DNA from 2 places in the Streptomyces sp. NPDC043746 genome. Region 1 is predicted to be linked to the other one. Evidence: riboswitches for the same ligand, from Rfam matches in the RefSeq annotation. Region 1 holds a riboswitch; the other holds the start of a gene.
The links. Region 1 has a riboswitch for glycine ahead of gcvT (glycine cleavage system aminomethyltransferase GcvT). Riboswitches for the same ligand answer to the same signal wherever they lie in the genome.

Region 1 (4,230 bases):
CCAGGTCGTCGGTCACATCCAGCAGCACCAGGTTCACCGGCCAGGGAACCTCGATGCGGCCGAGCGCCCGCCCCAGGGCGTCCATCGGGGCGCTGCCCGTACCGTCCCAGGCCGCGCACTCGACGCCGACGAAGAGGACGGGGTCGCCGCCCTCGATGCTGGCGAGCGCCCGGCGGGCGGTGGAGACCACGCCGGTGGCCTCGAACTCGGCGGAGACGGCGGTGAGGAAGTCGACCGGGTCGTGCTGCCAGTCCGGCTCGAACAGCCGTACGCGGCCCCCGGTGGCGGGGCCGTCCAGGGCGGTGCGCCCGGCCCGGCAGAGGTCGGCGACGGCGGGCGGGGGGATCGGTATGCCGACCGCGCCGCCCGGGTTCACCGCGATGCCGACCTGCGGGGGCAGCCCCCGGGCGAAGTCGCGGGCGGGCGCCACGGCGAAGGACATATGGCTGCCGACGCAGCTGAGGAACTGGCCCTCGGAGCTGAAGACCGGGACGTAGGCGGCGCCCTCGATGTCCATCATCGGCAGGTCCAGGTCGGCGCTGGCGGGCGAGCCCCCGTCGGGCAGCGGCACCCAGACCGAGCTGCGGCCGAGCACCTCCACGAGGCGGGCACCCGCGTCGGGGACGCCGAGGGAGGCGGCCAGCACCTCTTCCAGCTCGTTGGCGGGCCATGGGTGCGGGGGATGCGCCGGGGCCGGTGCCGGAATGTCCACTTCCTCTGTGCCTCTCTCCGCTGTCGTCGCTCGGCGCTGTCGTCGCCCGGCCAGAACCTTAACCGGCGCAGGCGGCCGGGGCCTCGCGGTCGGTGAAGGAGATCCGGCTCAGCGCGCTCGCGGCCGCCCGGTCCAGCAGGACCGCCGAACCGCAGCCGACGGGGAGCGCGCCCTGTTCGGCGGCGCGGATCAGCCGGGCCACCGCGCGCCGGTGGCGGGCGAAGGCGTAGCCGGAGACGCCCCGGCCGCGCTGCCGCTGGCCCTGGCGGGCGGTGGCGGGGTCCACGTCGAGGAGGATCAGACGGAGGAGGCGGCCCCGGCGGGCGGCGTGCCGGGCGAGCCAGCTCCGGACCCAGGCCTGCGTACCGCAGTCGTGGACGACGAGGGACTCGCCGGAGCGCAGGGCGGCCCGCAGCCCGAGGTAGTGGGCGGCGCGGACCAGGGGGCGGTAGAGGGCGTAGGGGAGTAAGGGGGGCAGGGCGGCGGCCCAGCGGTCGCGGGCGTCCTGGGAGTCGATCGCACGGCCGGTCACGGCCTGCCGGATCAGGGTGGACTTGCCGCCGCCGGGGAGCCCGGAGACGACGACGATGTCCCCGGTGGCGAAGTCGAGGCTGTACGGGGCGTGGCCGGTGCGCCCGCGCAGATCCTGTACCACCGGCGCGGGCACAGGCGCGGTGATCAGCTCACCCGCGCCCGCACCGGGCTGAGCGCACGCCTGCGGTGCGGGTGCGCCGGGCGGTACGCGCACCCCCGGCGCCGGCACGCCGGGCGGTAGGCACACCTCCGGGGCTGGTGCGCCTGGCTGTGCGGGCATCGCGCCGTGCGCGACCCCGGCCGGTACCGACCGCTGCAACGCCATCGCCCATCCCCCTGCTGTCGGGCCGCCCACGCCTGCTCCTGAAGTGTAAAGAAACGGCAAGGCTCCACAACCGTTCTCGCCGTTCACCGACCCGTTGCGGATCGGCCTCCCCACTCCGGCGCAATGCGTGCGATGATGACCGCGCCAACTGCATACCGGCCGTTCGAATCCGCGCGGGAGAGTTCCGGCCACAGTGTGAGCCGGGCGCCGAAGGAGCAAGATCCTCCCTTGAATCTCTCAGGCCCCGTACCGCGTGGATGAGGCAGATCTGAAAAGCGGGCCGCCCCGGCGGCTCCACCCAAGGTGCAAGCCGACACCCCCGCGACCGGGGGCACACCCCCTGTGGGGCTATCGGCGAACCTCTCAGGTTCCGATGACAGATGGGGAGGATCTCCGTCCCGACGTCGTCATGCCCTGGAGCCATGCCCATGAGCACTGCCCCCCGTCTCACCGCCCTCGACACGCTGCACCGCTCGCTCGGCGCCACCATGACCGACTTCGCGGGCTGGGACATGCCCCTGCGGTACGCGAGCGAGCGCGACGAGCACAACGCCGTACGGACCCGGGCGGGCCTCTTCGACCTCTCGCACATGGGCGAGATCACCGTCACCGGCCCCGAGGCGGCGGCCTTCCTGAGCTACGCGCTGGTGGGCAACATCGCCACCGTCGGCAACGGCCGGGCCCGCTACACGATGATCGTCCAGGAGGACGGCGGGATCGTCGACGACCTGATCGTCTACCGGCTGGGCGAGACCGAGTACATGGTCGTCGCCAACGCGGGCAACGCCCAGATCGTGCTGGACGCGCTGACCGAGCGCGTCGGCGGCTTCGACGCCGAGGTGCGCGACGACCGGGACGCGTACGCGCTGCTCGCGGTCCAGGGCCCCGAGTCCCCCGCCATCATGAAGGCCGTCACCGACGCCGACCTGGACGGGCTGAAGTACTACGCGGGCCTGCCGGGCACGGTCGCCGGGGTCCCGGCGCTCATCGCCCGTACCGGCTACACGGGCGAGGACGGCTTCGAGCTGTTCGTCGCGCCCGAGCACGCCGAGGCCCTGTGGCAGGCGCTGACCGAGGCCGGCGCGCCGCACGGCCTCATCCCCTGCGGCCTCTCCTGCCGGGACACGCTGCGCCTGGAGGCGGGCATGCCGCTGTACGGGCACGAGCTGACGACGGCGCTCACCCCGTTCGACGCGGGTCTGGGCCGGGTCGTGAAGTTCGAGAAGGAGGGCGACTTCGTGGGGCGCGAGGCGCTGAGGGCCGCCGCCGAGCGCGCCGAGACCGCCCCGCCGCGCAAGCTGGTCGGCCTGGTCGCCGAGGGTCGCCGGGTCCCGCGCGCGGGCTTCTCGGTCGTGGCGGACGGCAAGGTGATCGGCGAGGTCACCTCCGGCGCCCCCTCCCCCACCCTGGGCAAGCCGATCGCCATGGCGTACGTGGACGCGGCCTTCGCCGCCCCGGGCACCGAGGGCGTGGGCGTGGACATCCGGGGCACGCACGAGCCGTACGAGGTCGTCGCGCTGCCGTTCTACAAGCGCCAGAAGTGATATCCCGGAGGGAACGGTGCATTCCGGTCCCTCCGCACCGGCACGCAGGCGTCACGGAAGTGACGTACCTCCGTCTCACACCGTAAGACCACCGTTCATCAGCACTCCCCCGCGTACAGGAGAATTCAGGTCATGAGCAACCCCCAGCAGCTGCGGTACAGCAAGGAGCACGAGTGGCTGTCGGCCGTCGAGGACGGCGTGGCCACGATCGGCATCACGGAGTACGCGGCGAACGCGCTCGGTGACGTCGTCTACGCCCAGCTCCCGGAGGTCGGTGACACGGTGACCGCGGGCGAGACCTGCGGTGAGCTGGAGTCGACCAAGTCCGTCAGCGACCTGTACTCGCCGGTGACCGGTGAGGTGACGGCGTTCAACCAGGACGTCGTGGACGACCCCTCGCTGGTGAACTCCGCTCCCTTCGAGGGCGGCTGGCTGTTCAAGGTGCGCGTCACGGAGGAGCCGGCCGACCTGCTCTCCGCCGACGAGTACACCGCGTTCTCCGGCAACTGAGACCTTAAGGGACCCCCTGATGTCGCTTCTGAACTCCTCCCTCCACGAGCTGGACCCGGACGTCGCCGCCGCCGTCGACGCCGAGCTCCACCGTCAGCAGTCCACCCTCGAGATGATCGCCTCGGAGAACTTCGCTCCGGTCGCGGTCATGGAGGCGCAGGGCTCCGTCCTCACCAACAAGTACGCCGAGGGCTACCCGGGCCGCCGCTACTACGGCGGCTGTGAGCACGTCGACGTGGTCGAGCAGATCGCGATCGACCGGATCAAGGCCCTGTTCGGCGCCGAGGCCGCCAACGTCCAGCCGCACTCCGGTGCGCAGGCGAACGCCGCCGCGATGTTCGCGCTGCTGAAGCCGGGCGACACGATCATGGGCCTGAACCTGGCCCACGGCGGTCACCTGACCCACGGCATGAAGATCAACTTCTCCGGCAAGCTCTACAACGTGGTCCCGTACCACGTCGACGAGAGCGGCCTGGTGGACATGGAGGAGGTCGAGCGCCTCGCCAAGGAGTCCCAGCCGAAGCTGATCGTGGCCGGCTGGTCCGCCTACCCGCGCCAGCTGGACTTCGCCGCCTTCCGCCGGATCGCGGACGAGGTCGGCGCGT
Region 2 (4,230 bases), on a different contig from region 1:
CGCCGACCGGGCCGACGCCGGGACCGCCGCCGCCGTGCGGGATGCAGAACGTCTTGTGCAGGTTCAGGTGGGAGACGTCCCCGCCGAACTTGCCGGGCTTGGCGAGCCCGACCAGCGCGTTGAGGTTGGCGCCGTCCACGTAGACCTGGCCGCCCGCGTCGTGCACCTCGCCGCAGATGTCGGCGACGTGCTCCTCGAAGACCCCGTGCGTGGAGGGGTAGGTGATCATGAGGACGGCCAGCTCGTCGCGGTACTGCTCGATCTTGGCGCGCAGGTCCGCGACATCGACCTCGCCGTCGTCGGCGGTCTTCACCACGACGACCTTCATGCCCGCCATGACCGCGCTGGCGGCGTTGGTGCCGTGCGCGGAGGAGGGGATCAGGCAGACGGTGCGCTGGTCGTCGCCGTTGGCCCGGTGGTACGCGCGCACGGCGAGCAGGCCCGCGAACTCGCCCTGGGAGCCGGCGTTGGGCTGGATGGAGACGGCGTCGTAGCCGGTGACCTCGGCCAGGCGCTCCTCCAGCTCACGGATGAGCGTGAGGAAGCCCTGCGCCTGCTCGGCCGGGGCGAAGGGGTGCAGCGCGCCGAACTCGGGCCAGGTGATGGACTCCATCTCGGCGGTCGCGTTCAGCTTCATGGTGCACGAGCCGAGCGGGATCATGCCCCGGTCCAGCGCGTAGTCGCGGTCCGCGAGCCTGCGCAGGTAGCGCAGCATCGCGGTCTCGGAGCGGTGCTGGTGGAAGACCGGGTGGGTCAGGATGTCGTCGGAGCGCAGCAGCGCCTCGGGCAGCGCGTCGGCGGCCGAGCCGTCCAGTGCCTCGATGTCCCCGTCGGCGCCGAAGGCGGCCCACACGGCGGCGACCTGGGCGCGGGTGGTGGTCTCGTCGCAGGCGATGGAGACGTGGTCGGCGTCGACCCGGCGGAGGTTGACCCCGCGCTCGCGGGCGTCCGCGACGATGTCGGCGGCCTTGCCGGGCACACGCACGGTCAGGGTGTCGAAGAAGGAGCCGTGCACGACCTGCGCACCGGCGGCGCGCAGCCCCTCGGCGAGGATCGTGGCGTAGCGGTGGGTGCGGCGGGCGATCGTGCGCAGTCCGTCGGGGCCGTGGTAGACGGCGTACATCCCGGCCATGACGGCCAGCAGCACCTGTGCCGTACAGATGTTGCTGGTGGCCTTCTCGCGGCGGATGTGCTGCTCGCGGGTCTGGAGGGCCAGACGGTAGGCCTTGTTGCCGTCGGCGTCGACGGAGACGCCGACCAGGCGGCCGGGCAGGGAGCGGGCGAACTTCTCGCGGACGGCCATGAAGCCGGCGTGCGGGCCGCCGAAGCCCATCGGGACACCGAAGCGCTGGGTGGTGCCGACCGCGATGTCGGCGCCGAGGGCGCCGGGCGAGGTGAGCAGGGTGAGGGCCAGCAGGTCGGCGGCGACGGTGACGATCGCGCCCAGCTCGTGGGCCTGCTCGATGACGGGCTCGATCGCACGGACGGCCCCGGAGGCGCCCGGGTACTGGAGCAGCACGCCGAAGACACCGCGCTCGGCGATCTCGGCGGGGATGCCCTCGCTGAGGTCCGCGACGACGACCTCGACCCCGGTGGGCTCTGCGCGGGTCCGGATCACGGCGACGGTCTGGGGCAGGGTGTCGGCGTCGATCAGGAAGACGCCGTTCTTGACCTTGCCGACGCGGCGGGAGAGCGCCATGGCCTCGGCGGCGGCGGTGCCCTCGTCGAGCAGCGAGGCGCCGGACGTCGGCAGCCCGGTGAGGTCCGCGACCATCGTCTGGAAGTTGAGCAGGGCCTCCAGGCGGCCCTGGGAGATCTCCGGCTGGTACGGCGTGTAGGCCGTGTACCACGCGGGGTTCTCCATGACGTTGCGCAGGATGACCGGCGGCGTGAAGGTGCCGTAGTAGCCGAGGCCGATCATCGGGGCGAGGACCTTGTTGCGGTCGGCCAGCGAGCGCAGCTCGGCCAGCACCTCCGCCTCGGTGCGGGCCGAGGGAAGGTCCAGGGCCTCCGCACTCTTGATCACATCGGGCACCGCGGCGGCGGTCAGCTCGTCGAGGGAGCCGTAGCCGACCTGGGCGAGCATCTTCGCCTGGGCCTCGGCGTCGGGCCCTATGTGGCGCTGCTCGAACGGAATGCCCTGCTCCAGCTGGGAGAGCGGAGTGCGACGGGGGGTCATGGTGGAGGCCTCCTGGTCTGTCACGACCTGCGAGGGGCACCACGGCGCGGGTGCCCGGACGGCCTCCCCCTCTGTCATCTCAACCTGAGAGCTTCACCGGCCCGCCCGGGGGCGTGCCGACTTTCACCGTCGGTGAGGGTCGAGTCCGTCCCGGCCTGCGCCCGCACGAACCCGCCCTGCTTTCCAGAGTGACCTCGTCCGCGCGGTACGGGGGCCTGAGAGATTCCGGGGAGGATTTGCTCCTTCGGCGCCTCCGGATTCTGCACCGGAGGACTCTCCCGCACGGGGTCAGCAGCCACTTGCCAGCCTACCAGCGGCCATCCCCGCGGAGTCCTCGAGTGGCCGACGCCACGGATCTGCACTTGTCTGGTCCTGGTGGAGCGAGAGGGGCCCCGGGGAATGACCGGGGACCGCCCTTGAGCAGTCGCGACCAGTGGGAGGCACCGTGCAGACCGATATCGATCCGCGCCGCCTGATCGGCCGCAAGGCGTTCGATCGCAAGGGCACCAAGATCGGGACGGTGGACGAGGTCTACCTCGACGACGCCACCGGGGTGCCCGAGTGGGCGGCCGTGCGCACCGGCCTCTTCAGCCGGGACGCCTTCGTCCCACTGGAGCCCAGCGAGTTCGTCGAGGACACCCTGCGGGTCCCCTTCGACCGCGCGCTGATCAAGGGGGCACCGGACTTCGGCGTCGGCCGGCACCTCTCCCCTGAGCAGGAACTCCAGCTCTACCGGCACTACGGTCTGGACTCCTCCCCGGCCGCGGAGACCGGTCCCGACCGCGACTTCGGCAGGCTGGCCGGCCAGGAGGAGTAGTCGACCGGGTCGCGGACCAGTGGCAGCGGGTCGGCCGGGGTCAGCTCCGGGTCGTCGATCCGGAAGGTGAGGACGCGGCCGACCGGCCCGCCCGGCTCCTCGAACCGCACCGTCACCCGCCCCACCCCGCTCCCCTGCACCCAGCCGTGCCCGTGCGCCGCGTGGTGCACGTCGTGTCCGGCGGGCCAGCGCCGGGCGGCGAGCTGCTCGGTGCTCTCGGGCTCCTCCTCGGCGACGGGCCCGGCCCCTTCCGCACGGCCGTCGGGGGCCCGCCCTTCCGGCTCCCGCGCCCGCTCGGCCAGCTCCCGGGCACCCGCGGCCTGCGCGAACAGGTCCTCCTGGGTGAAGTCCGCGAGCCCCGTGACGCCCACACCGAGCAGCCGTACGCCCCCGGTGGTGTCGACGGCCTCCAGCAGCCGTGCGGCCGCCTCACGCACCACCGTGGGGTCGTCCGTGGGGCCTCGGAGGGTCTCGGAGCGGGTCAGGGTGGAGAAGTCGTACCGGCGGACCTTGAGCACCACCGTGCGCCCCGACCGGTCGGCGGCCCGCAGCCGCTCCACACACCGCACGGCCAGCCGCTCCACCTCCGCGCGCACCCGCACCCGGTCGTGCAGGTCCACGTCGAAGGTGTCCTCGACCGATACGGACTTGGCGTCGCGCTCGGCGACCACCGGCCGGTCGTCGAGCCCGAGCGCCATCCGGTAGAGCCCGTGGCCGTGCGCCTTGCCGACCAGCCGGACGAGCTCGTCCTCGCCCGCCTCCGCCAGGTCGTGGACCGTGGTCATCCCGGCGCGCCGGAGGTGGTCCCCGGTGGCCGGCCCGACGCCGGGCAGCGTCCGTACCGGCATGGGGGCCAGCAGCTCGCGCTCGGTGCCGGGCTCTATGAGCACCAGCCCGTCCGGCTTGGCCTGCTCGGAGGCGATCTTGGCGAGCATCTTGGAGCCGGCGAGCCCGACCGATCCGCTCAGCCCGGTCACCGCCCGGATGGCGGTGCGCAGCCGCTCGCCGGTCCTGCGGGCCGAGGCCGAGTCGTCCGCGGCCCCGCCCGCCTCCAGGTCGACGAAGGCCTCGTCCAGGCTCAGCGGCTCCACCAGCGGCGAGAGTCGCCCCAGCAGCTCCATGACCTGCTCGCTCACCGTCCGGTACAACTGGAAACGGGGCACCAGATAGGCGGCGTTCGGTGCCAGCCGCCTCGCCTGGGCCGTCGGCATCGCGGAGTGGACGCCGAGGACCC

Region 2: it holds a riboswitch for glycine, as region 1 does, so the genes downstream of both, gcvP (aminomethyl-transferring glycine dehydrogenase) here and gcvT (glycine cleavage system aminomethyltransferase GcvT) in region 1, are expected to answer to the same signal.

What each region holds. Positions count from the first base shown of each region.
Region 1 covers NZ_JBWKCM010000003.1:98,052-102,281, forward strand. Annotated here, with positions in the region: gene AC0682_RS04335 (enhanced serine sensitivity protein SseB) at 1-712, opposite strand, end outside; gene AC0682_RS04340 (AAA family ATPase) at 771-1,571, opposite strand; glycine riboswitch at 1,736-1,833, shown strand; gene gcvT (glycine cleavage system aminomethyltransferase GcvT) at 2,000-3,115, shown strand; gene gcvH (glycine cleavage system protein GcvH) at 3,248-3,625, shown strand; gene glyA (serine hydroxymethyltransferase) at 3,645-4,230, shown strand, end outside.
Region 2 covers NZ_JBWKCM010000042.1:9,129-13,358, reverse strand. Annotated here, with positions in the region: gene gcvP (aminomethyl-transferring glycine dehydrogenase) at 1-2,179, opposite strand, end outside; glycine riboswitch at 2,244-2,371, opposite strand; glycine riboswitch at 2,373-2,470, opposite strand; gene AC0682_RS29430 (PRC-barrel domain-containing protein) at 2,625-2,996, shown strand; gene AC0682_RS29425 (DNA polymerase IV) at 2,918-4,230, opposite strand, start outside.